3 regions of the Lysinibacillus sp. GbtcB16 genome follow, and region 3 is predicted to be linked to each of the others. Evidence: riboswitches for the same ligand, from Rfam matches in the RefSeq annotation. Region 3 holds a riboswitch; each other region holds the start of a gene.

Region 1 (10,902 bases), on a different contig from region 3:
TGAGTTCGATTCTCATCACCCGCTCCAAAATGGGCCTATAGCTCAGCTGGTTAGAGCGCACGCCTGATAAGCGTGAGGTCGATGGTTCGAGTCCATTTAGGCCCATCATTATTCCGAAGTAGCTCAGTTGGTAGTAGCACCTGACTGTTAATCAGGTTGTCGCAGGTTCGAGTCCTGCCTTCGGAGCCACGGCCCGTTGGTCAAGTGGTTAAGACACCGCCCTTTCACGGCGGTAACACGGGTTCGAATCCCGTACGGGTCATCAAGCATGTAGCACAGTTGTGTGCTACATGCTTTTTTCTTTATCTTTTAATAAACAGGTATCAAAGCTACAAATCCTTTGACAGGGTTTTGTAGCTTTTTCATGTAAGGTCTAAACATTTCCTTCTACCAAATGCTCATAATCCCTCTTTTTTTAAGGCTCTTTTAAAGGAGTACTATAATTCAATTCAATTACTACTTGGAACGTTGCTTTATATTAAATTTGAACAAACTATTTCATATATGCAATATGTATGTTTTTTCACTAGCTATTTTCATGGTGCTTATTGACTTGTTCCTCTAATATGAGGATAAGTGGAGGAATCGATATGAATATACAGGAGATACAATGCTTTTTAAATCAATACCAGCTGGAACAAAATGAATCCAAACTTTGGTTAGAAAATAGATTACAACAGATTAAAAGTGCAGGGGAATATAAGCCTACTACAGAGGAGCTAGTTTTTGGAGCACGAGTTGCATGGCGTAATAGTAATAAATGTATTGGACGGTTGTTTTGGCAATCATTACATGTTGTAGATGCACGAGAAGTTTTAGATGAACAGGGCATTTTTCAAAAGTTACTAGAGCATATTGAGTATGCCACAAATCATGGGAAAATTCGTCCAACTATAACTGTGTTTGCAACTGATAGAGTACGGATTTGGAATCATCAGCTAATTCGTTACGCAGGCTACGAGACAGAAGAAGGCATTATTGGGGATGCACATTCTATCACTTTTACAAAAGTATGCGAATCGATGGGCTGGAAAGGCGAGCATACGCCGTTTGATGTGTTACCACTCGTCATACAGGTAGACGAACGTGCTCCCCAGCTATTTACGATTCCAGCTGAGTATATTTTAGAGGTTCCAATACGTCATCCAGAATCGGAGGACGTGGAGAAATTAGAGTTGAAATGGTATGCTGTTCCTATTATTTCGAGTATGCGTTTTCAAATGGCAGGCATTGATTTTCAAGCGGCTCCATTTAATGGCTGGTATATGGGGACTGAAATTGGGGCACGTAATTTAGCCGATCATGAGCGCTATAATATGCTGCCAGCTATTGCAGATATATTTAATCTGGATACAACCAAACAAGCTTCTCTTTGGCGTGACCGAGCATTAGTGGAGCTCAATATAGCTGTCCTTCATTCTTTTAAAGAGGATGGTGTGAGCATTGTAGATCATCATACTGCTGCTCAGCAGTTTAAATTATTTGAGGAAGCTGAGGAATCAGCAGGGCGAGAAGTTACGGGTAACTGGACATGGTTAATCCCACCACTTTCCCCTGCGACTACTCATATATTCCATAAGCCTTATATAAATACCTACCATACGCCCAATTATTTTTATCAGAAACCATGTTATTAACTTTAAAGGAGTTGTTCATAAACGAACAGCTTCTAAGTACCTTTTTGGGAGAGAGGAAATTCAAGATGTTGAACCAAAATATTTCGAATATCCCTTGGCAACAATTGACGACACCTTATGGCAGAGGAACAGATATTCCTCGTCTAATTGAACAGAAACAATATCAAGAGCTGACTGAACTAATTGAACATCAAGGAACACTTTGGCAGGTGACGCCATGGGTAGTATTTATTCTTTTAAAAAAGCTCTCAAGTAAAAATGTGGAGGAAGTCTCCTTAGCAGAAATAGAGCTTTATTTAGCTGTGGCTCATGCAATAACTAAGGATTATCAAGATTCAACACATAACGTTTCAACGATGCAGGAGCTTTTGGATAAGAAATATTTATGGGTGGAAAATGAAGAGGATGATGAGCTTGAATGGGAGGAAGATACGCCTAGAGGCTATGAACCAGAAGCTTTTTTAGGCTATTATTATTTTAGTTTTTTACTCCTTCAAGAGGCAATCCCTGTTTTTACTGCTATTAAGGCACGTTCCAAGAGCATAGCAGAGGAAATTGAGGAACTGCTAGCCTTACTAAAACATTAAAAAAAGAAATGTTATATAGATAAAGCAGATGGGCTCAGCTTCCCCATCTGCTTAAATTTAATGGACATATTCATCTTTAGAAGCTCGCATGGAACATAAGAAGAGTGTTATAGCTACAACAACAAAGAGCCAACCTGCAATATTCCATCCACCAAATAAATCATGGAGGTATCCGAAAAGAATCGGCCCAATGGCAGCGAATAAATAGCCCAATGATTGTGCAAACCCTGATAGATCAGCGGCTTCAAATGCTGTACGCGTACGGAGTGTAAAGAACATCATTGCTAATGCGAATGAAGCTCCACCTGCTAAACCTAGAAGGATCATCCATAATATCCCCAACGTTGTCCATTCCATTACAACGCCGACAAATCCTACTAAATAAAACGATGTAAACATAAGGACAAGTGGTCTTTGTGAAGTCATTTTACCAGCAATAATGGGGACAGCCAATGCCATGGGGACTTGTGAGAATTGCATTATGGAAAACATCCATCCAGCTTTATCAGGAGCCAATCCTTGCGCAATATAAATTTCAGGAATCCAAGCTGCTGTCGTATAAAATAATAAAGATTGTAAGCCCATTGCACCGGTTACTGCCCATGTAACAGGTGATTTATAAAGAGGTTTACCTGTTTTTTTTGCCGTAGTAGCTGGTTCTGGCTTATTCAATTTCAATTGAGGTATCCAAATTAAAATCGTTAATACGACTAATATAAGCGCCACAGCCAATGCTCCTTGCCAACCTAGTGAAGAATTAGCTATTGGATAACTAATACCTGCTCCAAGTCCAGCCGTTAAGTTCATAGACATAGTAAAAAATGCCATTAGTAACCCTACATGGTATGGAAATTTTAATTTTAATAAACCTGGAATCAACACATTTCCAAATGATATGGCTACGCCAATGAGCACTGTGCCAAATACAAGTAACCCTGTTGTACCAAGGGAGCGTAGTACAATTCCTAAGGCCAATAAAATAGTGGATAAAAATAAGGTTAGCTCAAGCCCAAGTTTTCGTGCTACAACTGGTGCGAACGGTGATATAATGGCAAAAGCAAGCAATGGAATAGTTGTCAAAAAACCGGCTAGAACATTGGAAATACCAAGATCGTCACGGATAAAGGATACAATTGGACCCACAACAGTTAGTGGCATTCGTAATGTAGACGCTATAAATATTATTCCAAAAACTAATAATAAGGTTGTTCCCTTCCAGCTAATTTTTCTGCTCGGGTAGCTGGCGGAATGATCATGTAAAGTCAAAATAATTCCCCCTGTTATAACCATTCTAATTGAACTACTATAACACTTTATCACACTATTAAAAATAGTGGAAAATTCACAAAATACAAAACATTAATGGTTATATTGAAATGTCTTAGGTCTTATGTTAGTATAGTAAACATCATAAATTTAATAATTATATGCCTCATGTTTGTAATGAGGTAGAGGTCGCGATATTTATAAGTAAGCTAATTGAAATGACAAGCATTGAAGAGATTAGTTGAAAGGAAATATTGCCGAAGTGTGAGGGGACTTGAAAACCTCATGCTGGGGCTGTATCCGAAAGGAACAGAACTGTCACGTTTGTACAACGTGTTGAGCTATCGTTTAGGAAAAACTGAGGATTAACTTAGCCATCACATTGTTCATGTGATGGCATTTTTTTGCCTCATAAATAGGAAGGAAGCTATATCGTGAGTGAAATAAAAGTAAATCAGCTCGGCCATAAAGCACCGAAGCTGAAAAAAGAATTAAAAAGCCGTCATATCACAATGATTTCTTTAGGCGGTACAATTGGTACAGGGCTATTTTTAGCCAGTGGTGGTGCCATTGCACAAGCAGGACCGGGAGGCGCATTGCTTGCCTATGCGTTAATCGGTATTATGGTATATTTTTTAATGACAAGTTTAGGGGAAATGGCTGCCTATATGCCGTCCTCGGGTTCTTTTAGTACGTATGCGACAAAATTTGTAGATCCCGCTCTAGGCTTTGCACTAGGTTGGAACTATTGGTATAACTGGGCAATTACGATTGCAGCCGAAATTGCGGCAGTGTCATTAATTATGAAATATTGGTTCCCAGATAGCTCATCAGCACTTTGGACAGTATTATTTATTGTAATTGTACTGACATTTAATTTATTGTCTGTAAAGAGCTATGGCGAAAGTGAATATTGGTTTGCGATGATAAAAGTGGCTACGGTCATTGTATTTATTATTATTAGCATATTAATGATTTTTGGTATTTTAGGTGGACAGGCACCAGTTGGTTTTACAAATTTCTTTATTAGTGATGGACCATTCCATGGTGGCTTTCTTGCTACATTTGGTATTTTCCTTGCAGCAGGATTTTCATTCCAAGGAACAGAGCTACTTGGGGTAACTGCAGGGGAAACAGATGATCCTGGAAAAAATATTCCGAAGGCAGTAAAATCGGTGTTTTGGCGTATTATTTTATTTTATATTTTAGCTATTGCTGCTATAGGGATGTTGATTCCATTCACAGATGAGCGCTTATTATCGGAGGATATCGCTGTATCACCATTTACGCTCGTGTTTGATCGTTTAGGCATTGCTTTTGCTGCCTCCTTAATGAATGCCATTATTTTAACAGCTATGCTATCAGCAGGTAATTCTGGACTATATGCATCTTCACGTATGCTATGGCAATTAGCGGTGGATGGTCATGCTCCTAAATTCTTTGCAAAGCTAAGTCGTCGAGGTATTCCGATTTATGCATTGATCGCAACATTAGCTGTAGGCTGTGTAGCGTTTTTAGCATCATTCTTTGGTGATGGGGTAGTTTATATCTGGCTTTTAAATGCCTCTGGGATGTCAGGTTTTATTGCTTGGCTAGGTATTGCATTTAGTCATTATCGTTTCCGTCGTGCTTTCGAAGCGCAAGGCTTAGATCCAAAGCTATTACCGTATAAAGCAAAGCTATACCCATTCGGTCCACTATTCGCCTTTACTATTTGTATGATTGTTGTAATTGGACAGAATTACACAGCGTTTATCGGAGGTACAATCGATTGGTATGGTATCCTTGTTTCCTATATTGGTATTCCACTGTTCCTATTGCTATGGCTAGGGTACAAAATTAAACATAAAACAAAAATGCTTCCTCTTAAAGATTGTGATTTAAAAGTGGAAAATTAAATAGAAGAGCTGTTCTATAAACCGTTGTATGATGGTTGATGGAACAGCTTTTTTTATCGGGGGACCTTTAAAATTATTACAAAATTAATGTCATATATATGGTAATATACTATAGATATGGAAGTGTGATTTTTGACTTTCTAGTAGAGAGAGGTGCATGAAAATGCAAAAACATATTTTACTAGTGGAAGATGATGAGGCTATTCGCGAAATGGTAGCGAATTTTTTATTATTGGAAGGCTTCGAAGTCACCACTGCCAATAATGGAGAAGAGGCATTGCAATATTGTTTAAATCAAACCTTTGATTTAGTCATCCTAGATATTATGATTCCTAAGCTTAATGGATTAGAAGTTTTAAAAGTCATTCGAGAACAGGCAGCACTTCCTATCATCATTATGTCCGCAAAGGATAGTGATGTAGATAAAGCGCTTGGCTTGGGATTAGGGGCAGACGATTATATTGCTAAGCCATTTTCTATGCTGGAATTCTCAGCTCGCGTAAAGGCCGTTATTAGAAGAGCTACGAAATACGCTGGCCAAATAGATCCCAAACAAGATGTAATAGTTATAGGCCATTTAAAGATAGATATTGTTAATTTCTCAATAAATAAAAATGGACAAGAAGTGAAGCTAACATCAAAGGAATTTGCCATCTTAAAGCTATTTGTAACAAACCGTAACCGAGTTTTTACGAAAGAGCAAATTTATCAGCTAATATGGAAAGATGCATATTACGGTGATGAAAATATTATTAATGTACATATTCGAAGGCTACGCGAAAAAATTGAAGATGATCCATCCAACCCCCAGTATATTAAGACGCTGTGGGGAATTGGCTATAAGTTTGAAGGATAACAGATATGATAATCATGCTATTAATCATAATTGTGGTGCTTATAGGAATAGTTATTTTTCAATGGAAAGCAAAAAAAGAACAAAATCAGACGATCCAATATATGAATGAAAAACTCCAAGCCATTGTTCAAGAAAAAAGTAACGAAAAGATTTTGGTAACTACGAGCAATTCACAAATTCAACAGCTACTTATTTCGATAAACGCTTGGCTGGACCATCACCAAAAAGTTCAGGCGACCCATCGCAAAATGGAAGATTCCATGAAAAAAATGCTGGCCAATATTTCACATGATTTAAAAACGCCTTTAACGGTTGTGTTAGGCTATATTGAAATGCTTCAGCTTCAAGGCTCAGCTAGTGAAGAGGAGCGTCAAAGACTATTAGCGGGTGTACATGCTAAAACATTAGAAGTATTAAAAATTATTCATACATTTTTCGATCTTGCCAAATTAGAGGCAGGGGATACAGATTATCCAATCACTAAAATCAATGTCTGTGAAATTAGCCGTAAAAATATATTATCATTTTACGATATGGTCACGTCCATGGGACTAAATATTACTATTACAATCCCTGAAACACCTATGTATGCCCTTGGTAATGAAGAAGCGTTAGATAGGGTTCTCAACAATCTTTTATCCAATGCTCTTGCCTATGGAGCGGATGGTAATGTAATTGGCTTAACCGTAAGAAATGATGAAACGACTATTTATATAGATGTATGGGATTGTGGTAAAGGAATCGATGAATACCATATTGATAGTGTTTTTGAGAGAATGTACACGCTAGAGGACTCTCGCAATAAATCCTTCCAGGGGAGTGGCTTAGGTTTAACGATTACAAAGCGATTAGTGGAAATGATGGACGGTTCCATCCAGTTATCAAGTATTCCCTATAAAAAGACCATTTTTACCATTGCATTAAAACGAATGATGTATTGAAATCACAGCTTGTAGAGCTTTTATTGTGCTTTACAGGCTTTTCTTATGCTCTTAAGAAATTTGTAAGAATCCAGTAATAAATTAGAGAGTTTCATTTTTTATAATGAAAATAGCCACATTTGAGGGAGAGATTGACATGACATACATTGTGAAAACAAACCAGCTTACGAAAGTGTACGAAGGAAGAGAAGTGGTTTCTGCTGTCAATATGAACGTGAAGAAGGGAGAGATTTACGGCTTTTTAGGCCCTAACGGAGCGGGTAAAACGACAGTTATGAAGATGCTAACGAATCTGACGAAGCCAACCAGTGGAGATGTTGAAATATTTGGTGAGAGGTTGACCGATCAATCGTATGAACTATTAAAAAGAATGGGAACGATTATCGAATATCCTATTTTCTATGAAAAATTAACGGCTAGGGAAACCTTAGAATTGCATTGCGAATATATGGGCTATTACAATAAGCAGGAAATTGCCCATGTACTTAACCTTGTAAAATTAACAAATGCAGAGGAGAAACGGGTAAAAGATTTCTCATTAGGGATGAAACAGAGACTAGGTATTGCACGCGCTATTATTACAAAGCCAGAGCTCCTAATTTTAGATGAGCCAATTAATGGACTAGATCCCATTGGGATTAAAGAGTTGAGAGAGCTTTTTAAAATGCTCTGTACGGAGTATGGCATTACGATCATTATCTCTAGTCATATATTAGGGGAAATTGAACAATTGGCCGATACGATTGGTGTCATCAAGGAAGGTAGGCTCATTACTGAAGTAACGATGGATACGATTAATCGTAATCAAGCCGACTATATTGAAGTGATCGTAAACGATGGTAAGAAGGCAGCCTTTATTTTAGAAAGTGAATTGAGAATGGCTAATTTCAAACTGATGGATGACAATTCTATACGAATTTATGATTTGACAGTATCCCAAAAGGTTCTAACAAAAACATTGATTGAACATGACATTGAAATAGAGGAGATTAGCAAAAAAACTAGCACATTAGAGGATTACTTCCTTAAGCTAATAAATGGAGGGATTGTTCATGCTTAATTTAATGCGTTTGGAAATGAAAAAATATCATTTAGGCTCCTATGTTAAAAGTGCTATGTTTGCTAACTTTATTATTTTAGGATTTATGTTTATGATTTTATTTATTTCTAAAGTAGAAGGGGAAGTTGATATTGCAAATTATGAAATGGCTTTAAGTGTCATCGATTCATTTGTCAGAGCCGTATTTATTATTTTTGCAGCTACATTAATAGCTAAACTGATCATCGGAGAATATAAGTTTAAAACAATCACATTGGCCTTTATGTATCCTATAAGCCGAAAGAAATTAATCGCTGCTAAGCTTGCGATTGTCATGCTTTTTACCTTTAGTGCAATCATCGTTTCAAATATCTTGATTACAACCATTTTTTGCATCGTAAGCGATAAATTTGATTTAATTCCTGATGTTTTATCTAATACTTTAATCATGCAACATATACCATCTGTACTCATGAATGCAATTGCTGCCTCAGGGATGGCATTAATTCCATTATATTTCGGAATGAGAAAATACTCTATTCCAGCAACAATTATTTCTTCTATTCTAATCGTATCAGTGACTTCATCCAATACAGGTAACTTCACATTAAATGACATCATTATTATTCCAATCTCGTTAGCAATCATAGGTATTAGTATTGCCTATCTAGCTATCCGCAATATCGAGAAGGTTGATGTTTAATGAAAGAGCCATAAATTTTGTTGTTATCGAACGATGATGATAGCAATTCGATAAAGGTGATTTCAATGAAGAAATTAACTGTAACTTCTGCGCTGCTTTAGCTATCCTACAAGAGTAAAGGATCATGTAGGATCCAATGGTAGTAAATTTGTCTATAATTATCACCTTTAGATTATCAACAAAAAGGCATCGAGATTTTTCTTCTCGATGCCTTTTGTTAGTCTATTAATTCACTATTTTATCCAAATATTGTTTCACCTAGTAAGTAAATATTTAATGCCACAACGATGACAACTACAAACCAGCCTAAAATAGTAGTAATACGGTGGTTCACTAAACCACCCATAATGTCTCGTTTGCTTGTAAACATAACGAGAGGGACGAGGGCGAATGCAATACCGAAAGATAACACAACCTGACTAAGAACGAGCGCATGGGTTGCATTTACACCAGATGCAATAATCGCTAACGGAGGCACCATTGTAATGGCTCTCCGTAAATAAAGTGGTATTTTTCGTTGAATGAAGCCTTGCATTACTACGTCACCTGCTAATGTCCCTACAGAGGAGCTAGCTAGCCCAGCAATTAGTAAACCAAGACCAAAGGAAATGGCAGCCATTGGGCCGAGAGCATTCTTTAGGCCGTTATAGGCAACATCTAAATCCTCTACTACAATCCCCTGTGTGTGAAATACTGCTGCCGCGATAATGAGCATACTCATATTGATGGCTCCTGCAATGATCATAGCGATGATAATATCAATAAATTCAAAACGGAAAATTCGTCTTTTTTCTTCTTCATTACGACCGATAATACGACTTTGTGTTAAAGAAGAATGTAAGTAAATAGCATGGGGCATGACGGTCGCACCTAAAATACCTGTTGCTAATAGTAATGAATCCACCCCTTCAAATTGTGGCGTGAACATACCAAACGCTACTTCGCCCCAATCTGGCTGTGCTAAAAATGTTTGGAAGGCAAATGCTAATACGACAATTAAAACCATGCCAGAAATGCCTGCCTCAAAGGCTCTGAAGCCTCTTCTTTGAAGCTCTAGAATAGCAAATGATCCGACTGCTGTAATGATAGCTGCTGGAAGCATAGGGATATTAAATAACAAATAAAGCCCTAATGCGGCACCTATAAATTCAGCAAGGTCGGTAGCAATAATGACTAATTCAGCCTGAATCCAAAGAAATATAGATGTCTTTTTAGAAAAATGTTCACGTGCCACCTCAGGTAAATTTTTTCCTGTCGCAATACCAAGCTTGGCAGATAAGGATTGGATGAGCACCGCCATTAAATTAGAAAAGGCTATTACCCAAAGGAGTAAGTAACCATATTGAGAGCCAGCTGTAATATTTGTGGCAAAATTGCCAGGATCAATATAGGCGACCGCTGCAATGAATGCAGGTCCAAGAAAAGGTAAAAACCGTCGCCAACCTTTTATATCTCCATCTAAAACCGCCTCAGCAGACGATTTTGTGACTTGTTTGTATACCATATTTGTTCCCTCATTTCAAAAAGTATCGTTTGTGAAATAAAGTTTCCTGGAGGAAAATAAGATAATAGTATTCTAACGCTAGGATTAGAAAAAGGGAAGCGCTTTGCTTAAAATTTTTAAAAAATAAGTATGCACATTTCTCATCAATTTCTAATTAGACTTTCCTTACCTGTATCGTTTACGATGAAAGAAAAGATGAAGGACTGATTCGACATGAGCAATCGAATTTTAATTATAGAAGATGAAGAAAATATTGCGAGAGTGCTCCAGTTAGAGCTTCAGTTTGAAGGCTATGAAGCGGTGATGGCCCATACAGGAGCAGACGGTTTATTGCAATATCGTGAGCAGCAATGGGATTTAATCTTACTGGATATTATGTTACCCGAAATGAGTGGCATAGATGTACTAAAGCGTATTCGCGCAACAGAATCACAGACCCCAGTTATTATGCTGACTGCTAAAAGTGAGGTG
Region 2 (10,902 bases), on a different contig from region 3:
CGACTTCTTGCTCATCAAAACCAACAAGCATCTCTTGCAAATATTGCTGTCTTTTTTCTATAACCTCTTGAATAATACGTTCGCCCTTTTCGAGAAGATGAACAACAACGACACGGCGGTCATTTTCATCACGCATACGCTTGACTAATTCATTTTTCTCCATACGGTCCACTAAATCTGTTGTCGTGCTAAAAGCTAAATATAAACGGTTTGATAATTCGCCAATTGTAATATCACCAAGCTCTTCTAACCACTGTAATGCAACAAATTGTGGCGGCGTAATCGCATAGTCGGAAACAATTTCTCTTCCCTTTTGCTTCACGATGGCCGCTATATAGCGTAATTCCTTTTCAACCGTTGCAACGGTTTCAGGTGAGTGTTTTGTTACTTCATCCGACATATAACTATTTCACTCCTAAAAATACGTTGAATAGTTCTATTTTGTCGTTTTTTTCACGAAATAGCAAGTGTCCATTAGTCTAATTTAAATTCTTCTAAGCGTAACAGCTCAATTAACGCCTGAGATCGATTTGTTACACCTAGCTTTTGAATTGTATTGGAAATGTGATTTCGCACTGTTTTTTCACTAATACCAAGCTGCTCTGCAATATCTCTCGTTGTTTTTTCAGCTAATAAAAGCGCAAATATTTCACGTTCTCGGTTCGTTAATAGAGAACGATGATGAGAGCCATTCATTCAGTTACACCCTCCTCCCCCGCACGTATTGTAACTTATGTTAAGGGGCTTGAAGCGGTGACGGCTATTTGCATGATTATTACATGTTTCCTTAAAAATTTCGGAAATTGCTTCGACATTTTTATAAATTTTATGTAAAACATAATTCCTACTATTCTCATAATTATTTATGCAATAGCCCTACCCACTAATGAGGGATAATTTCCAAACTAATCAAGTGCGCTCTTTCTTCTTTAGAAATCGGTACACTTTTACCTGTTCCAGGGTCCATTTGCACAATTGTACCTCGACCTGTAAAGCACACTTCATCTCTTTGATTTTTTGCTAAATAATGAATATCCATTGATGAACTTCCAACTTTCGCTATCTTAGTGTAAATTCGTAGCACGTCATCAAAGAAAACCTGTTTTACATAATCACATTGTAAATCAGCTACAATCGGTATACTCTTTACATTCTCGTCAGCTACAGACGGCATTAAAATACCTACATGTCGGAAATAATCAATTCTTGCCTGTTCAAAATATGTAAAGCTTACCGTATTATTCATATGTCCATACATATCTGTTTCTGAAAATCGTACTCGTGCCTCACTATAAAAGGAAAAACCCTTTTGCCACTCTTGGAAGTCTTCAATATAATTTGCTTTCATATTAGCACCATCCCCTATAATTAATTGGCCATCTTTTTTAGTTTGGTTCAGACAGCCCATAAATAATGAATACAAATTCATTATAAAAGAAAATGCTATATGATCATAGGAAAAACCAAAATTTCCTTATTTTATTGCTACATCTCTTTTCTTTCTATAGTATGGTTTTTCCTTGAACTATTAACTATGTTTATATCACAATAAAAAACTCCCTCACACTAAGTGTAAGGGAGTCAGCTTGTCCGATATTAGTCTACGAAGTGGTCAGAACCGAAGAAGTTACGGAACATTTGCACTGTAGTAGCACGGTTTAATGAAGCGATTGATGTTGTTAAAGGAATACCTTTTGGACATGCAGCAACACAGTTTTGAGAGTTACCACAGTTTGCAAGGCCTCCATCGCCCATAATAGCATTTAAACGTTCATCTTTAATCATTGCACCAGTTGGGTGAGTGTTGAAAAGTCGTACTTGTGATAATGGAGCTGGCCCGATGAATGAAGCTTTTTCAGACACGTTTGGACATGCTTCCATACATACACCACAAGTCATACATTTAGATAATTCATAAGCCCATTGACGTTTACCTTCTGGCATACGTGGACCTTCACCTAAATCATAAGTACCATCGATCGGTACCCATGCTTTCACTTTTTTTAGCGCGTTGAACATACGTTCACGGTCAACTTGTAAGTCACGAATAACAGGGAATGTTTTCATTGGCTCCAATTTAATTGGCTCAGTCAATTGGTCAACAAGTGTTGAACATGATTGACGTGGACGGCCATTAATAACCATTGAACATGCACCACAAACTTCTTCTAAACAGTTCATATCCCATGATACTGGCGATGTATTTTCACCATTTTCAGTAACAGGATTTTTTTGAATTTCCATTAAAATAGAAATTACGTTCATACCATGACGGTAAGGCACTTGGAATTTTTGCCAATAGCTATTGCCGCCCTGTGTATCTTGACGTAAGATTTCAACTTTAACCATTCTTCCAGTATTAGCTGCGATTTGCATAACTTTTAGTCTCCTTTCGCAGAGTAGTCGCGTTTACGTGGTGGGATTAAAGAAACGTCGACTTCTTGGTACGTGATGATTGGATTACCAGTAGCTGGGTCAAACTTCGCCATTGTTGTTTTCAAGAATTGCTCGTCATCACGGTTAGGGAAATCAGGCTTATAGTGCGCACCACGAGATTCATTACGTAATAATGCACCTTTTGTCATTACTTTCGCAAGCACTAACATATTTTTAAGCTGACGTGTAAAGTGTGCGCCTTGATTACTCCATTTTTGTGTATCGTTGATGTTGATGTTGTTCCAACGCTCAGTAAGGTCATCAAGTTTTTTCAATGTATCTTCAAGCTGATCATTGTAACGTACTACAGTCATTGTAGCAGTCATCATTTCACCAAGCTCTTTATGCAGTAAGTAAGCGTTTTCTGTGCCTTCCATTTTCATGATAGCATCCCATTTCGCTTGTTCTTCTGTTACGCGAGCATCGTAAATCTCTTGTGGAATATCTTCTGCATGCTTTTTAAGATGTTTTACATAATCTACTGCGTTTGGTCCTGCAACCATACCGCCATAGATAGCAGATAATAATGAGTTCGCACCCAGACGGTTTGCACCGTGTTGAGAGTAATCACATTCACCTGCTGCAAATAGACCAGGAATTTCAGTCATTTGGTTGTAGTCAACCCATAATCCACCCATTGAATAGTGAACTGCTGGGAAAATTTTCATAGGTAATTTGCGTGGGTCATCTCCTACGAATTTTTCGTAGATTTCGATGATACCACCAAGTTTAACGTCCAACTCATGTGGATCTTTATGAGAAAGATCTAGGTATACCATGTTTTCGCCATTGATACCAAGTTTTTGGTTTACACAAACGTCGAAAATTTCACGTGTTGCAATATCACGTGGTACTAAGTTACCGTAAGCTGGGTATTTTTCTTCTAAGAAGTACCAAGGTTTACCGTCTTTATAAGTCCAAATACGACCACCTTCACCACGAGCTGATTCTGACATTAGACGGTTTTTGTCATCTCCAGGAATCGCTGTAGGGTGAATTTGAATGAACTCACCATTCGCATATGAAGCACCTTGTTGGTAAACGATAGAAGCAGCAGAACCTGTGTTAATAACAGAGTTTGTTGTTTTACCGAAAATAATACCAGGGCCACCAGTCGCCATAATAACAGCGTCTGCACGGAATGATTTAATTTCTTCTGTACGCATATCTTGCGCTACGATACCACGGCACACGCCGTCTTCATCGATAATAACACCAAGGAATTCCCAGTGCTCATATTTATTTACTAAACCAGCTACTTCATGAGAACGAACTTGCTCATCAAGCGCATATAGTAATTGTTGACCAGTTGTTGCACCAGAGAAAGCTGTACGGTGCATTAAAGTACCGCCAAAACGACGGAAATCTAATAATCCTTCTGGTGTACGGTTGAACATAACACCCATACGGTCCATTAAATGGATAATGCCGGGTGCTGCATCACACATACCCTTAACTGGTGGTTGGTTCGCTAAGAAGTCCCCACCATATACTGTATCATCAAAGTGGATCCATGGAGAATCCCCTTCACCTTTTGTATTTACTGCACCATTAATTCCGCCCTGCGCACAAACAGAGTGTGAGCGTTTTACAGGAACTAATGAGAATAAATCAACTTCAGTACCAACTTCAGCTGCTTTAATCGTTGCCATCAGACCGGCAAGACCACCGCCGACAACAATTACTTTGCTTTTCGCCATGATTATTTCTCACTCCTCTTAAAAAATTGCAATGATTGCATGTGCTCTATTGTAGCTCTATTGAATTATACGAAAGCTAAAATAGCAGCCACACCAACTACACTTAGAATTACGAAAATAATGTTTGTTACGTAAGTAGCAATCTTTTGAGACTGAGGAGATTGTACAATACCCCAGCTTACTAGGAATGCCCATAAACCGTTAGATAAGTGGAAAGTTGCTGATAAAATACCAACAATGTAGAATCCAAGCATGAATGGATTAGCAACAATATTCGCCATCATGTCGTAATCAACGTGTGCTCCAAGTGCTTTTTGAATACGAGTTTGGAAAATATGCCATGCAATGAAAATCACTAGGAATACACCAGTGAAACGTTGTAATGAGAACATCCAGTTACGGTATGTGCTGAAACGTCCTGTGTTTGGTGAAGCAGTGAATGCAATGAACACTCCATAAAATGCATGGAACATCAATGGAATATAGATGACAATCCATTCAACTAGGATAAGGAATGGAATCTTTTCCATTACTGCGGTAGCATCGTTATAACTATCTGCCCCGCCTGTTGCTGTAAAGTTAATGAACAGGTGCATCGTTAAAAACAGACCTACTGGAATGATCCCAAGTAGAGAATGTAAGCGACGCCATAAAAACTCTCGATCTTTCGACAAGACTGTTACCCCCCTTAGTACTTAAAATAGCACAACAAAAGAAGTCATCATTTTGTAAATGATACTTCATTGACTGTGTATTTCATCATGGTACAATATTATGACATGTTTATTGTACTCTCAAGAGCTACGAGCGTCAAGGCAACTCGGAGTTTTTCATAGAGCTTATTAAAGAACTAATCTAGTGCATAATGCGTCGTTTTTTCTCGAAAAATCTACCATTACTTTATTAACGTTAAATTTTAAGAAAATTCTAAGAAAGAAGGATAACAATGTTAAACACTCCATCTCCTACAATCTCATCCTTTGGTTATGAGATCATTCGCGATCATATTCTATCTTCTGTACTCGGTAAACATGAGGATGATGTCCTTTATTGGGCAGGTAAAGAGCTTGCGCGCAAGTTTCCATGTAAAAGTCAAGACGAACTAATCGCATTTTTCGCAGATGCCTGTTGGGGTACATTAGAGCTAATGAAAGAATCGAAGGACGGACGTATTTTCCAGTTGACAAACGACCCTGAAATCTTGCAAATCAAACAACGCAGCTTCAGACTTGAGGCAGGATTTATAGCTGAACAGATTCAGCTAGCTAAAGGCTATTTGACAGAATGTTATGATGAAAAACGTGAAAAGCAACATTACGTTATGTTTACAGTCAAATGGGACGTGAAGGAACGAATTATGCATACGATTCCAACAGAATAACAAAAAAAGGATTGTCTCCCATACAATAAACGGGATGACAATCCTTCCTTTTATTTCGGACAATTACAGAAAATGCTGTTTCTTCTATTATTATATGTAAAGAGCCTGCTCTAAATTAAATTCATCATGCAATGCATTTGCTGCACGAATCATTTCATCCTGCGGTACTACAACAGACACTTTAATTTCTGAGGTGCTCACCATCTTCACAGGGATATTTTCACGACGTAAACGATCGAACATGCGAGCAGCGACACCTGGATTCGAGACCATACCGGAGCCAACTATCGAAACTTTCGCTAATCCAATTTCGAAATCAGCAAAGCTAAAGCCAAGTGATACTTTACTATCCTCTAAAACACGTAAAGCTTCTGCAAATTCTTCTTTCAAAATCGAAAAGGACACAGTTGGTTTTAATCCATCAATGATTGCTTGAACAATGATATCCACGTTGATGCGATTTTCAGCAAGAGTTGAAAATATATCCGCTAATGAAGCATGTGAATAAGCATCATACCCAATTGTTAAACGAATAACATCTGATTCAAAGGCCACACCACGCACTACTAAATTTTTCTCCATCTCTACTTCCTCCTTCAATAAAGTACCTACTGACTCCACTAAACTAGAGCGTATGATCACTGGCATTTGGAACTTTTTAGCTAACTCCACTGCACGTGGATGAATGATGTGTGATCCTAAATGTGCTATCTCTAACATTTCATCATAGGATATTTCCTGTAGTTTTTGCGCCTTTACAACAAAGCGTGGATCTGCTGTATACACACCATCAACATTCGTGTAAATGTCTGTCCGCTCAGCATCTAATGCAACAGCAAGTGCAACGGCTGTCGTTTCCGTTCCACCTTTCCCAAGCGTTGTTATATTTTGGTCATTATCAATGCCTTGATCTCCAGCAATAACGACGATTTGTCCTTGCAGCAAATGCTCATCGATACGGCTAACATCGATATGATTGATCCTTGCATGACTATGCATAGGATCCGTGCAAATGCCAGCCTGCCAGCCTGTTAGTGACACCGCATTATAGCCAGCTTCTTGTATTGCAATGGCAAACACGGAGCTGGATAACTGAGAGCATGAAGATACAGCTGCATCTAATTCACGTTTTGACACATCATCCGTGAAATGAAGTACGCTCATTTTCACATCCTGTATCGTTTGTCTCATCGCACCAACTACTACTACCACATCGAACCCTCTATCTCTTTCAGCAATTGCTTTTCGAGCAGCATCTTGAATTTGTTCGGGCGATGCTAAAGCAGCCCCTCCAAATTTCATCACTATTCTAGACATTTCTTTTGTTCTCCTTTCCAGTCATGTAATTCACCTAAAATGAGGTGTAAAACAGCCTCTAGAAAACTAAAAAGGCAGCCTTCACAAAACGTGAAAGCTGCCTATAACATGTACAATAACAAAACTTGCGCATGTGTGATAGCTCTCCGAAACGTTTAGAATCGACAGTCTTACATTTTTTAAATGCAAAACCAGTACAACAGCGGAAACAACAATGCTGTACTTCGGCAAGCTCCCCTTTCACGCAATGTCTTAGGATTTGTTCATCCTCTTTTGCGCTACTTTTGAATCTTGCACCTCTATCATCACCTTAAAAGTGATTATATTAAATTTTTCCGCCCTCATCTAACAAGTGGGCTGTTAACATTGGATCACAATGTTATTTACAACCTTAGCATATGTCTATTCCTTTGACAATGACTCCTGCTGAAAATAGGCATAAATCTGATTTGCTAAATTAGCTGGCATCCCAGCTTCCTGTAAAGCTAGCTCACTAGCCTCCCGTATTTTCTTCACGGAACCAAAGTGTTTCAGTAACTGCTGTTTTCGTTTTGGACCGACACCTTCAATTTGATCCAGCACAGATTGGATAGCATGCTTTTCATGCTGTTGACGCAAGAAGGTAATCGCAAAACGATGGACTTCATCTTGTATTCGCTGCAATAAATAAAAGCCGTCACTTGTGCGTTTTAAGGCAATGACCTCTGGTGGATCACCAAACAATAGCTGGGATGTATTATGCTTGTCATCCTTTGCTAAACCAGCAATAGGTATAACTAGTCCTAATTCATCCTCTAATACTTCACGCGCAACTTCCATTTGACCTTTACCACCATCAATTAGCACTAAATCTGGTAATGGAAGACCTTCCTTCAAAACACGGATATAGCGTCGACGAATTACCTCTTGCATAGCACCATAATCATCATGCTTGGCTGCTGTACGGGTTTTATATTTGCGATATTCCTTTTTGGCGGGTTTGCCATCAACGAAAACAACCATTGCAGATACGGCATCTGTTCCATGCATATGACTATTATCAAAAGCTTCAATTCGTAATGGTGTCGTTATGCCCATCGCATCACCAAGTGCCTCGCATGCACCAATAGTACGTTCTTCCTGCCGTTCGATAAGCTGGAATTTAGCGGACACTGCAATTTCAGCATTTTTCGTCGCTAAATCTACCAACTCCTTTTTTTGACCTCTTTTTGGCGTAAGAACTTTGATACCTAACAATTCTGTTAAAATGGCACCATCAATTGCTTGCGGAATAAAAACTTCTTTTGGCTTAATATGCTCTGGTTTTTCATAAAACCGTCCCACAAATGTTAGGAACTCTTCCTCTGCGTCTTGATAGATCGGGAAAATAGAAACATCTCGCTCGATCAGTTTACCTTGCCGAATGAAGAAAACCTGAACACACATCCATCCTTTTTCCACAGCATAGCCAAAAACATCACGGTTAGTAGTGTCACTTGATACTATTTTTTGCTTCTGCATAACTGTATCAATATGGGCGATTTGATCACGAAACTCCTTAGCTCGTTCAAACTCTAAGTTTTCGGCAGCCGCAAGCATTTTTACTTCAAGCTCCTTTTTGACTGCCTCCACACCGCCGTTTAGAAACTTCGTCATATCCTCAATCATTTCCTGATAAACATGACTATCAATTTCTTTCACACAAGGTGCTATACATTGACCCATATGATAATACAAACAAACTTTTGAAGGTAGCTGCACACATTTTCGTAGTGGATATAAACGGTCCAACAGCTTCTTTGTTTCGCTTGCCGCATAGGCATTGGGATACGGTCCAAAATATTTAGCCTTATCCTTTTTTACTTTACGTGTCGTAATTAGACGAGGATGTTTTTCATTCGTAATTTTTAAATATGGATACGTCTTATCATCTGTTAACATGACATTGTATTTTGGATCATGCAGTTTGATGAGATTCAGCTCTAAAATGAGTGCTTCAATATTTGATGATGTCACGATATACTCAAAATCTTCTATTTCGCTTACAAGTCTTTGCGTTTTACCTTCATGTGTTCCTGTAAAATAAGAACGAACACGATTTTTCAGTACCTTCGCTTTACCGACATATATAATTGTCCCCTGTCGATCTTTCATCAAATAGCAGCCAGGCTGGTCTGGTAGAATATCCAGTTTACGCTTGATTAAATCGTTCATTACCTACCTGCCCCCTACGTAAGATTCCCCTCAATGAATCATTTTTATCTTTCTTTATTATATAACGAAAAAAAGCCGAACACATCAATTGATGGTCCGGCTTTTGTGAACTTCATTCATTACGCATGTTTTGCGATAAATGCTTCTAAAGCTTCTTTCGGTTGGAAGCCTACAGTTTTGTCAACTAATTCTCCATCTTTAAATAATAATAATGATGGAATTGACATGATTTGATACTCAGCAGCAGTACCTTGGTTATTATCTACATCAACTTTTACAATTTTAGCCGCACTACCTGCAGCGTCCATTTCTTCAAGAACTGGCCCAATCATTTTACAAGGTCCGCACCAAGCAGCCCAAAAGTCCACTAATACTAACCCTTCTTTAATATCACTTTGGAACGTAGCATCTGTTGCATGTACAATTGCCATTTGAAATCCTCCTTAAACTTACTATGATTGTAGTATAGCATGGATAAATTCACTTGAGCGAACAATCTGCCTGTAATGTATTTTTTATGAAAATCCGTGTCGAAAAATTAAACGCTATCGATTAATTTTATTGATGACGGCCTTTCCATAAATACGTTAACGTAATGAAAATGTAGATGGCTAATGTAATACCTGTCACGATTATTGAAGTGGTAAAAATAATACCAATTAAGATCGTACTCAACGCAATAATCGCTATCCAAGTAGTATAAGGGTACCATTTCACTTCATACACACTTGAGTTGGCTGACTGTTTTTTTCTTGATTTTAAATGGGCTATTGCAATAATTAACCAAATAAATAATACCGTATATCCAAGTGACCCCATTAGAAAATCAAACGTCTTGCTTCCAGCATATAACGAAAAGATGACACCTACATACAATGCTAAAGTACACATCAAAATCGCATATACGGGAACATTTCTTTTGGATAATTGAGCAAATATTTTAGGGACACGACCGTCAACCGCTTGCGTATAAAGTACACGGGATGAACCATAAAGGCCCGAATTCATCGAAGAAATAATGGCAAGTAAAACGACAGCATTCATAATATGATCCGCGCCAGGAATTCCGATCATTTTAAATACCATGACAAATGGACTTTCTGGTACTCCATTCACTTCATTCCAAGGAATCAAACTAACGATAATAAAGAATGGCAGTAAATAGAAAGTAACAATACGGATTAATGTACTGCGCACAGCTTTTGGGACTACCTTTTCAGGATTTTTTGTTTCAGCTAATGTAATCCCTATGATTTCCGTTCCACCATAGGAATAGATCACCACAAGCATAGCTGCAATTAATCCCATTGATCCATTTGGGAAAAAACCACCGTGCGAAGTTAAGTTAGAGAAACCTACAGCACTATGATGACCAAATGAGACAAGCAATAAAATGAGTCCTGCAATAATAAATACAATAATAACTGTAATTTTAATCAATGCTAGCCAATATTCCGTTTCAGCAAAAATCTTCACAGATAACAGATTAATAGCTGTCACTAGCACCGAGACAGATAACGCCAATATCCAAATTGGATATTCAGGCAGCCAATATTGAATAAAAATAGCGGCCACTATAGATTCGGCAGCAATATTTAATACCCACATCTTCCAATAAATCCAGTCTAAAAAATAAGCTGGATATTTACCTAAAACGGATTCAACTAAATCTCTAAACGTTCTTGCCTCTTTATTGCGGACTGCCATTTCTGCAAGACCTTGCATAACAAATAGTAAAATAATGCCCCCTAATAAATAGGCTATAAGCACTGATGGGCCTGCCATATCGATGGCTGCACTACTTCCTTTAAATAATCCTGCGCCAATAGCACCACCTAATGCCATCATCGTAATGTGACGCGAGGTCATTGTTCG
Region 3 (10,902 bases):
TTTAATACGGCTGTATCTTTAATATTCATAATTAATTGGTTGCCTGTCGCAGGTAGTACGTTACGCGCTACTTGTGGTAAAACTACGTGAAGCATGATCTGGAAGTGATTCATACCGATAGCTGATGCTGCCTCATATTGACCATTATCAATTGATACAATACCACCGCGAACAATTTCTGCCATATAGGCACCTGTATTAAGCGAAACGACTAATATCCCCGCTGTAATAAAGTGCATGTCTATGCCAAATGCAATATCTAATCCATAGTAGACAACCATAGCCTGTACAATCATTGGTGTACCACGGAAAAATTCAACATAGCATGTGAGTATAAAATTAATAAGCTTTAAGCCATAAAATTTCACACCTTTTTTACGAACTGGGATCGTATGCATAATTCCGATGAAAAATCCGATAAATGCACCAATAATTGTACTGATAGTCGAAATTAGTAACGTATAATACGCACCTCGTAAAAACATTTGCCAGTTGTTTTCAATAATTGAAAGTATCCATTCAAGACTCATGATGTTCCTCCTAACAATGTCATGTTGCTTGCTATCTTTTTCCTGCCCTAGCTCTTTCTACTAGTCTATGTTTTATTTCGCTAGGACATTATCATTATGTAGAGAGGTTCTCATTTTAATAATGATGAAATGATAGTGCACGGACTAGCCACTAGTCCGTGCCATTTTTTTATTGTGCTGCTGGTTGCTGAGAAATAGCTTCTTCCATAATCGCTTGACGATCATCTTCAGAAATTCCTTTTAGAATTTCATTGATTTTATCAAGATTCGCATCTTCTTTACGTAAGCCTACAGCAATTGACGTATTTGAAAGATCCGTATCGAAGCCCTCTTCAAATGCTACGTATGTGAATTTATCGTTGGCAGCAGCTGCGGAAATACCTTCTGGACGTTCTGCAACATAGCCGTCAATTTTGCCTGCCTCTAAAGCTACACGCATAGCTGGGAAGCTTTCCATTGCCGTTTGTTTATTAACATCTTTGATTTGATCAATCACATTGTAATTGGATGTATTAAGTTGTGATGTAATTTTTGCGCCAGAAAAATCTTGAATCGATTTGACCCCTTCGTATTTGCTGCCCTTTTTAATAACCATGACAAAATCAGAAGTATAGTAGTTTTCAGTAAAATCAATTGTTTTCTTACGTTCTTCTGTTGGCGACATGCCCGCGATAATTGCATCAATTTTATTTGATTGTAGCGCTGGTACTAAGCCGTCCCATTCCATTTTAACGATCACTAATTCTTTGCCTAAGCCTTCAGCAATTTTTTTCGCCATTTGTACATCATAACCGCCTGCATACTCTGCATTATCTGCAATTTTCACCGCGCCATTTGCATCATTTTGCTGTGTCCAGTTGAATGGTGGGTAGCCAGCCTCCATTCCAATTCGGAATTCACCGCCGCCTTCTTCCTTATCTGCGCCAGCTTCTCCTGAACTGCCTTCTTTTTTGTCGCTAGTGCCACATGCAGCTAGCACAATTGCCGTCATGATAGAGATCATTACTAACAGCCATTTTCTTTTCATGTAAAACTCCCCTTTTCTGTAAAAAAATAAGACAACTGTACGAAAAAAGACCTAAGTTTTGTGAACTTAGGTCTTACCTTTTATGACAGTTGCCCAAATCCTCACTAGTATTCCATGTTTCCGAGATAGCACAACCTAGTAAACTTGGAATTGAATTTACTAGGACAGTCCTGCACTTATTCACTGCAGACCCAGCATAAAAGTACGAGCTCCTTTTATACTTCGGCGATATTTCCTTCTTCATTGCGTCTTTGTTTGCTTGTACTCAACAATGAACTAATAAATACCGCGCCTCTACCTCACTGTTATATGTTAGTGAGGTTTGTTTATTTAATTGATATTTAGATACTACTATAAAACTAGTATGTACGTCAAGAGAGTTTTATCATTTTTCTGACTAATGCCAATATTAGGGTATTATGCTTGGCCTATCCATTGTTAATCTATGTATTTTTGTCAATATATCCGCCGGAAAACCACAAATTTTTACGATCAATGGTTTTTATTCTAAGTAAATAGTTTCGTATTTTCAAAATCACTAAAGACTTTAGTGATACAGAAAACCAAGAAAAAAACCCTGTAAAACAAAGTTTACAGGGTTTAAAGGAATTATGAATTTAATAATAAATCTTCAGGGTTTTCGATTAATTCTTTAACTGTTTTTAAGAATCCTACAGAATCTTTTCCATCGATGATACGGTGATCGTAAGAAAGTGCTACATACATCATTGGACGGATTTGAACTTCACCATTTACCGCAACTGGGCGGTTAACAATTGAGTGCATACCTAAAATACCAGCTTGAGTACCGTTCATAATTGGTGTTGACATTAATGAACCGAATACACCACCGTTTGTGATTGTGAATGATCCACCAGCCATGTCATTTAATCCTAGTTTTTTCTCACGAGCTTTAGTCGCTAAGCTAGCGATATCTTTTTCGATTTCTGCGAAGTTTTTGCTGTTTGCATCGCGTACAACTGGTACTACTAAACCTTCTTCAGTTGATACTGCAATACCGATATCAAAGAAGTTATTTAAATGTAATTCATCGCCAACGATTTGAGCGTTTACATATGGGTATTTTTTCAGTGCTGCAACAACAGCTTTTGTGAAGAATGACATGAAACCAAGTTTGATGTCGTTTGCTTTAACAAACTCTTCTTGTTTACGTTTACGAAGTGCCATGATATTTGTCATGTCAATTTCGTTGAATGTTGTTAACATTGCTGTTGATTGTTTAACTTCTAATAAACGTTTGGCAATTGTTTGACGACGACGGCTCATTTTTTCAATTGTTACACGGTCAGAATTAGCTGCTGGTGTGAATACAACTGGGCCACCTGTAGTTGCTACTGGTGTAGGTGCTGCTACTGCTGGTGCTGTACCATGTGCTGATACATCTTGTACACGAACACGGCCTTGTGGATCTACTGGAGATACCGCTGCAAGATCGATGCCTTTTTCACGTGCAAGTCGACGTGCCGCTGGAGATGCGATCACACGCTCACCAGAAGTTTCTTCTACTACAGGAGCTGCTGCAACTGGTGCTGTAGGAGCCGCTTGTGGCGCTGCTGGAGCTGGAGCTGCTTCAGCTGGTGCCGCCGCTGCTGGTGCAGCAGCTGCGCCTTCGCCTGCTTCTACGATAGCAATAACTTGACCAACTAGTACAGTATCGCCTTCTTCAGCTAAAATTTGTGTTAATACACCTGCTTCTTCAGAAATGATTTCAGCGTTTACTTTATCTGTTTCAAGTTCAACGATGAATTCACCTTTTTCAACGCGATCGCCCACTTTTTTAACCCACTGTGCGATACTACCTTCTGTAATCGATTCTGCTAATTCAGGGACTTTAATTTCAGCCACTTTCATTTCCTCCTTTGATTAACGTGCATGACGCACATAAAAGGGCTACTGCTTATGGGCAAGTAGCCCAGCTATCAATATTTATATGTTATTATTTAACCTTTACTGGCTCAGCAACTGCTTCTTCAATAAGTGATGATTGAGCTGCTTTATGAGAATCTGCATCCCCTTCAGAAGTTGAGCTCATTGCAGGACGACCTACATAGCGAAGCTTTTTACCTTCTGCAAGTTCATATAATGTTTCTAGTGCATAATTCCATGAGCCTTGGTTTTTAGGTTCTTCTTGTACCCATACGATTTCTTTTGCATTAGGATACTTAGCAATAATACCAGCAACTTGCTCTTTTGGGAATGGGTAAAGTTGTTCTACACGAACAATGTGTACGTGATCGAAACCTTCTCCATCTTTCACGCGATCTGCTAAATCGATCATCACTTTACCAGTACCTAATACAATACGCTCTACAGCTTCTGTTTTTGTACCTAAGCCAGGTTGTTCAATCACTTCTTGGAATGAACCATCTGCTAATTGCTCAGCATTAGCTGCTGCTAATGGGTGACGCAATAATGATTTTGGTGATACAACCACAAGTGGACGTACACCTTCAGTGCCTAATAACGCTGCTTGACGGCGTAATAAGTGGTAGTAGTTACCTGCATTTGAACAGTTTGCTACAAACCAGTTATTTTCTGCTGACATTTGTAAATAACGTTCCATACGGCTTGAAGAGTGCTCTGGACCTTGGCCTTCATAACCATGTGGTAATAGAATCACCATGCCAGATTTTTGACCCCATTTAGAGCGTGCCCCTGAAATGAAGTTATCAAACATTACCTGTGCCATATTCGCGAAGTCACCAAATTGTGCTTCCCAAACTGTTAATACATGGCCGTTTTCTAGGTTGTAACCATATTCAAAGCCAACTACCCCTGCTTCAGTCAGTGGTGAGTTGTGCACTGAAAAGGATGCACTTGCACCAGAAATATGATGAAGTGGTGTAAAGACATTACCATTGTTTTTATCGTGAAGCACTAAGTGACGTTGTGAGAAAGTACCACGTTGTGCATCTTGACCTGTGAAACGTACTGGTGTGCCATCTTGGATAATTGTTGCATAAGCTAAAGTTTCCGCATGACCCCAGTCGATTTTCGCAGATGCAAATGCGTCACGACGTTTTTCTAAAATTTTGCCAAGCTTTTTCTGTGGCTCGAAGTTTTCTTCAAACACTAGAAGCTCTTCGTTAATTTTACCTAAACGTTCTGCTCCAACTGCTGTATCAATTTGTGGGAATTCAATTTTTAACTCTTCTGGCATTTCTAATTGATGATGCTCATCTTTTGAAGCCATTTCTTTTACATGATCATAAGCCGCCTGCATTTCTGCATAAATAGCTGTATCTAATGCAGCTACATCTTCAGTTGATACAAGACCTTCAGTAACAAGTGCAGCACCATATAATGAACGTACAGTTTCGTGTTTAGATACTAATTTATAAGTTTCTGGGTTTGTAACCGTTGGATCATCCGTTTCGTTATGACCATGACGACGGTAACCAACTAAATCAACGACAATATCTTTACCGAATTTTTGGCGGTAATTAGCTGCAAAACGACCAACTTGTGCCACTGCTTCAGGGCTATCTGCATTCACATGTACTACTGGTACTTCATACCCTTTTGCTGGGTCAGAAGAGTAAACAGAAGAACGAGAATCATATTGTTCAGTCGTGAAGCCGATCATATTGTTCGCGATAATGTGAATAGTACCACCTGTTGTAAATCCTTCAGTTTTAGCGAAGTTTAATACTTCAGTTACGATACCTTGACCTGGGAATGCTGCATCACCATGCACAAGAATTCCTAAGCCTTTTGTGCGATCATGAATCGCTTGACCTGGTTTTGAAGTGTCATCTTGTGTTGCACGTGTAGCACCTAGAACTACTGGATTGCCTACTTCTAAGTGTGATGGGTTGTATGCAAGCTTTACATTCATACCTGAATCACGGTTATAAGAAGCACCCATATGGTATTTCACATCACCTGTCCACCCTTTTGTAATTTCAAGGCGACCATTTTCTGGCATAAATAAATCATTTGATACATGTGCAAAGTCAGAGAACATCATGTCATAAGGTTTATTTAAAATATGTGTTAAAACATTTAAGCGACCACGGTGTGCCATACCAATACGTACTTTTTCAACACTTAGCGCTTCTGCAGTTTTAATGATTTCATCAAATAGTACAATTTGCGTATCTAAGCCCTCACCAGAGAAACGCTTTTGTCCTACAAATGTTTTATGGATAAATTTCTCGAAATTTTCAACACGCGTTAAACGATCTAATAAGGCTTTCTTTTCATCAGAAGAAAGTGCTTGTTGGAAAGAGCCAGATTCAATTTGTGCTTGAATCCAATTACGTTCTTCTGTAGCTACTACATGTTCATATTCAAACGCTACTTTATTTGTATAAATAGCTTTTAAATAGTCAATTGCATCCTTACCATTTTTCACGTTTGCTGGCACATCTTTGAAGAAGATTGCTGCAGGAATTTCAGCTAAATCTGCAGCGCTTAAGTTGAACGCGCTTTCTTCAATTTGAGCTGTTTGTAGTTCACGGTTTTTCAGAGGATAAATATCTGCTGCTAAATGACCGCGTGAACGGATTGCATCGGCTAATTTCACAGCGGCTAACACTTTTTTGTAATCGCCAGCAGGAGCCGCTGCTGTATGACTAGCTACAGCTACTTCACCTTCTACTACTACTGGTGCACCAAATTGTTGGAATAAAGAAACTAACTCCGGTTCTACTTCTTCAGGAGACTGTAAGAATAAGTCGTATTGCTCCATCACATATCCTAGGTTAGGACCAGAGAAAGCTGACCATGGAGAACTTACAGTTGTAACGTTGTTCGACATGAAAAATGACCTCCAAATTTTGCCTTTCGGCAGTTCCATTAATTAAATTGCAATTAATTATATAATATTTAGCCGTTCTTTAAAAGAATGTTTTACACTACTTTTCCATATTTTAAAGAACGTTTTTTCCATCTCAATCTTACTACTCTTCACAAAAAATACAACTCTTTTTAGCAAATTAAGCAATTTTTTTCGCAAAGGATAGAATAATGAAATAAAGCGTGCATTTTTCTTAATATTTTAGCGGGATCTTTAATGAGAAAACGGTTCCAATATTAACCTCACTCTTGACTTCTACCGTCGCATTATATTTTTCAAGCAACATCTTCGAAATACTTAATCCTAAGCCAGTTCCACCAATTTGACGGTTTCTTGCCTCATCCACTCGATAAAAACGATCAAAGATAAAAGGAATATTGTCTTTTGCTATTCCTATACCATTATCAGCAATTTCTAAACATGCATAATTTCCAGCAACTGAAATAGAAATTTGTATCTCAGGAATTTTTTCACAATAACGAATTGCATTTTCTATTATATTACGAATGATTTGACTTAGTGCATTTTCAGTTATAAATAAAGGACCCATTTCATCATTTTTCGACAGCAAAATTCGCGCTTTTGGGTGTACAAGCCTCATTTCATCGATAACAGCCTCAATCACCGATAGTGCATTTGCCTCACTCATCTCATCTTTTTCCTCACGTCTTGCAAGCTCTAATAACTCCTCAATCATTTTACGCATGCGAGCAATTTCTGTTAAGGAAGTATCGATCGACTCCTCTAAAATAGCTGGATCATTTTTGCCCCATCTTTTTAGCAGAGAAAGATGGCCTTCGATAGCTTGGATTGGCGTACGAAGCTCATGAGAAGCATCTGCGACAAATTGTTGCTGCTGAGTAAATGAAATTTGCAGTTCATTCATCATGGCATTGTACATTTTCAACAAATCACCAATCTCATCGTGTGATGTGTAGGTTAGCTGTATAGGCTCATTAAAGCCTTGATCCATCACCATTTTCATGGAAGCACGTAATTCACGCAATGGCTTCATTAAATAATTGGCTAGATAATACCCAATAGTGCCTGATAACACCAATGCCCCAAGACCAGCGATGAGCATAGCTGTTAATAAATAATGCATGAGCGATTGAAAACCGTTGAGCGGATGGACAACTTGAACATACCCATGAAAAAAACCTAGTCGTATTGGTTCATTCATGACCAGTACGTCCTGCTTATTAATGGTCGTCTCAAAAATCTCCTGCATGGAGCTAAGAGGTGCAGCATCTGAAGTATTATTGATACGCAAAATATCCACACCGTCCGCATTAAACATTCTAACAGTTTCATCTCGATCGACAATCGATTTGAGCAAACCAGTATTTTGTTGGATTTGTTGAATCGTAATATCCGGTCCCTGTGATTGTAAAAATGAAATAATATCCCTACTAGTCCGTTCAACCTTGCTTTCCTCATCATTTAAAAGCCATGTATGGAGAGAAATATAAACAACCACGCAAATAATCGTATAGCTTATAAAAATTACACTACTCGATGTGAGCATCCATTTTTTCTGCAGAGATTGACGACGGAGATACATCAGTAACTTGTTCATTCCCGCATCACATACCCAACCCCTCGAACCGTTTCAATATAGGCATTCGTATCACCTGGGAGCTTCGTCCGTAAATGACGTATATACACATCTACCACATTGGTCTCTATATCTGTATCGTAGCCCCATACAGATGTTAGTATATGCTCGCGTGTACAAACTCTATTTTTGTGTTCGATTAATAGTTTCAGTAAATCATATTCTGTCTTTGTGAGGTCAAGTTTATTCCCTTGCACGAAAACTTCGTAGGCTGCGATATCTATCTCAATATCACGTAAACTTAAAAATTCACTATTTGCTGGCTCTTGCGTTGTTGCACGACGTAAAATCGTTCGAATTCTTGCTAATAGTTCTTCGATCGCAAATGGCTTGACGATGTAGTCATCTGCTCCAGCATCTAGGCCAGCTACACGATCCATAACAGCGTCTCTTGCCGTTATTAAAATAATAGGCACCTGAGATTGTGTCCTAACCCGCCGACAAATTTCAATACCATTGATGCCCGGTAGCATCACGTCAAGCAATAGCACATCAAATGCCTCTGTTGTTGCCAAAGATAGCCCCTCACGCCCTTCAAAGGCAACTGTCACGTCATAGCCTTCATGCTGTAGCTCTAGCTCGACAAAACGTGCAATATGCTTTTCATCTTCCACTACTAATATTTTCTTAGGCACATAATCACCTTCTATTCCGAAATAACGATGCAGGATTTTTATCCCTATACTGTTATAGCATAACATCAAATAAAAAGTCTGTCTCACAAGGATTAACTTGTGGACAGACTTTTTTAATGAGCTTCCGAAATAAAGAGATTATTTTTCCCAGCTTCTTTTGATTTATATAAAGCTTGATCAGCCAAATCCATTAATTCATCCAACGTTTGGGCATGATCTGGATAGTAAGAAATTCCTATTGAAGCTGTTGGTGTGAACTGATGATCCTCAATCATCCAGCCCGCTGCTAATTCATCACGAATGCGACGAATAATATGCATAATTTGACTATGCCTTTTATCAATTTCTCTCGTTAAACCTGTTAGGATGACAAGAAATTCGTCGCCTCCTATGCGGATAACGATATCATGACTTCGAACGGTTTTGCTTAAAGCGTGACCAAAGCTCTGAATAAACGCATCCCCTGTATCATGGCCAAAGCGATCATTGACAGCTTTAAAATCATCCCCATCCAAATAAAGCATCGCTACACTTGCATTGTTTTCGTCGGCCTCAGCCAATATTGTAGGAAACTCATTTTGTAAATAACGGCGATTAGGGAGCTGTGTTAAAGAATCATGATAGGCCAGATAAAGCAAATCATTTTCCCTCTCTTTACGATGGGTAATTTCACGGGACACCATCATAATTTGAGAAACTTTTTCTCGATCAGGATCATGGACCACCGTGACATTCCCTTCTGTCCAAATAGGTGTGCCGTTCTTTGCCTTCAGTAAAAGTTCGAACTGGGTATCTGTTTGACCAGTAAAGTTATTTAAAAATGTTTGCCATTCATGCTGGCTTTCTGTATCAATAATGGCACTGTAAAACTGACCTTGTAGCTCCGCATTTTCATAGCCTAAATATATTTCATAGGATGGTGACGTATAAATAATGATTCCATCCTCATTTGTAATAACAATTAAATCATTCGTATTTTCCGTAATGAGACGGAAGGTACGTTCAATATTTTTTAATTCTGTGAACATTCTTTTCTTGTCTGTAATATCATAGTTAATGGTTAAAATTTGTTCAATCTGACCAAATTCATTTTTTAATGGAACAATGGTTGCCTCCACCCAATAATCAGCATGGTATTTTGTGCGATAGCACAGCTCTCCCCGCCATATCTCTCCACTAGCAAGTTTGTCATTGAGTAATTGTAAAAAATTTTGTGTTTGGTACCGAGGCTTAAGTAACGCATAAGACTGCCCAACTAATTCCTCTTCCGTGTAACCTGAAGCTTGTAAAAACATCTCGCTCACTTCTGAAATATGGCCCGCACTATCTAAAATAGCGATGGCCGTAGCTGAATTTAATGCCGACTTAAACACTTCAAAGCCATGAGATTTCGACCGTAGTTCTGCCTTTTGCAAGGTGAACTGTGTGAAATCCTGCATAATAAGAAAGATTGCAAAGGAATTATCCTCTTGCATGACAGGTGATAGTGACAGTAAATACATGCGTTCTTGCTGGTCCAACGTCAGCAATTTTACAAACTTTCCATCAACGTTTTCTCCTCTAGCCGCTTGTTGTAAATACAATTTAATTTGCTGCACTTCTTCTTGTGGAACAATCGGTAAATCACTAAACATTTTTTGTTTGACGGCTTCATTATCTAATTGAAAATCTTCCATAAAGCTTGAATTCACTTCATAAATTATACCTTCAGCTGATAGCACAACGGTCGAAAAAAAGGCATGGTCGAACATGGACCGCATAAACAAAAATTTATCTTCAATACTACGATCATAGTGAATTTCCTTGGTAATTGCTAAAACATAGTCTTCCTGGTTATAGTGCAATGGGCGTACAGTTGTTTCATATTTACGAACCTCCGACTGCACATACGCATAATCTACATAGTCAACCTGTATATGTTCTGCAATTGCATGATGATAGTTTTTCTGAATGATCGAAAAATTTCGATTCGAGGTAACGGAGGAAAGCATTTTTCCAATTACATCGATCGATAACAGTTCTCGAGCTGCATTGTTTAAGCGAATATATTGAAAATCTTCCTCTACTTTTTTCATAAGAAAAACAAAATCATTACCAATAAATAATTCATTAAAAAAATCTTCGCTTAAAAGATACTCCATACTGTCACCTCCAGAAAAGGCCATTGCCATCATAATAAAAAACTATGTATATGCTTAATTATACGCAAAAACTAATTCTACTATTATAACATAAAAATAAAAAATTACCTTTCTAGAATTAGATAAATT

What was found. A riboswitch is a leader RNA that binds a small molecule or an ion and turns the genes downstream of it on or off. The one in region 3 is predicted to bind lysine.
Positions count from the first base shown of each region.
Region 1: it holds a riboswitch for lysine, as region 3 does, so the genes downstream of both, KVT27_RS18055 (amino acid permease) here and KVT27_RS08045 (transporter substrate-binding domain-containing protein) in region 3, are expected to answer to the same signal.
Region 2: it holds a riboswitch for lysine, as region 3 does, so the genes downstream of both, KVT27_RS12980 (aspartate kinase) here and KVT27_RS08045 (transporter substrate-binding domain-containing protein) in region 3, are expected to answer to the same signal.

Region 1 covers NZ_JAGXJV010000006.1:1,048-11,949, forward strand. The annotation lists tRNA gene KVT27_RS18020 (tRNA-Gly) at 1-27, shown strand, start outside; tRNA gene KVT27_RS18025 (tRNA-Ile) at 32-105, shown strand; tRNA gene KVT27_RS18030 (tRNA-Asn) at 113-189, shown strand; tRNA gene KVT27_RS18035 (tRNA-Glu) at 191-262, shown strand; gene KVT27_RS18040 (nitric oxide synthase oxygenase) at 591-1,637, shown strand; gene KVT27_RS18045 (hypothetical protein) at 1,703-2,224, shown strand; gene KVT27_RS18050 (CynX/NimT family MFS transporter) at 2,282-3,514, opposite strand; lysine riboswitch at 3,666-3,842, shown strand; gene KVT27_RS18055 (amino acid permease) at 3,925-5,388, shown strand; gene KVT27_RS18060 (response regulator transcription factor) at 5,552-6,244, shown strand; gene KVT27_RS18065 (sensor histidine kinase) at 6,250-7,185, shown strand; gene KVT27_RS18070 (ABC transporter ATP-binding protein) at 7,322-8,245, shown strand; gene KVT27_RS18075 (ABC transporter permease) at 8,238-8,927, shown strand; gene KVT27_RS18080 (Nramp family divalent metal transporter) at 9,166-10,431, opposite strand; gene KVT27_RS18085 (response regulator transcription factor) at 10,645-10,902, shown strand, end outside.
Region 2 covers NZ_JAGXJV010000002.1:223,616-234,517, reverse strand. The annotation lists gene KVT27_RS13015 (MarR family winged helix-turn-helix transcriptional regulator) at 1-400, opposite strand, end outside; gene KVT27_RS13010 (helix-turn-helix domain-containing protein) at 475-696, opposite strand; gene KVT27_RS13005 (acyl-CoA thioesterase) at 884-1,348, opposite strand; gene sdhB (succinate dehydrogenase iron-sulfur subunit) at 1,597-2,376, opposite strand; gene sdhA (succinate dehydrogenase flavoprotein subunit) at 2,382-4,136, opposite strand; gene KVT27_RS12990 (succinate dehydrogenase cytochrome b558 subunit) at 4,202-4,810, opposite strand; gene KVT27_RS12985 (YslB family protein) at 5,083-5,517, shown strand; gene KVT27_RS12980 (aspartate kinase) at 5,608-6,834, opposite strand; lysine riboswitch at 6,966-7,144, opposite strand; gene uvrC (excinuclease ABC subunit UvrC) at 7,237-9,027, opposite strand; gene trxA (thioredoxin) at 9,147-9,458, opposite strand; gene KVT27_RS12965 (amino acid permease) at 9,586-10,896, opposite strand.
Region 3 covers NZ_JAGXJV010000001.1:1,590,949-1,601,850, reverse strand. The annotation lists gene KVT27_RS08050 (amino acid ABC transporter permease) at 1-530, opposite strand, end outside; gene KVT27_RS08045 (transporter substrate-binding domain-containing protein) at 700-1,557, opposite strand; lysine riboswitch at 1,676-1,862, opposite strand; gene odhB (2-oxoglutarate dehydrogenase complex dihydrolipoyllysine-residue succinyltransferase) at 2,167-3,423, opposite strand; gene KVT27_RS08035 (2-oxoglutarate dehydrogenase E1 component) at 3,515-6,340, opposite strand; gene KVT27_RS08030 (HAMP domain-containing sensor histidine kinase) at 6,573-7,958, opposite strand; gene KVT27_RS08025 (response regulator transcription factor) at 7,955-8,632, opposite strand; gene KVT27_RS08020 (diguanylate cyclase domain-containing protein) at 8,746-10,773, opposite strand.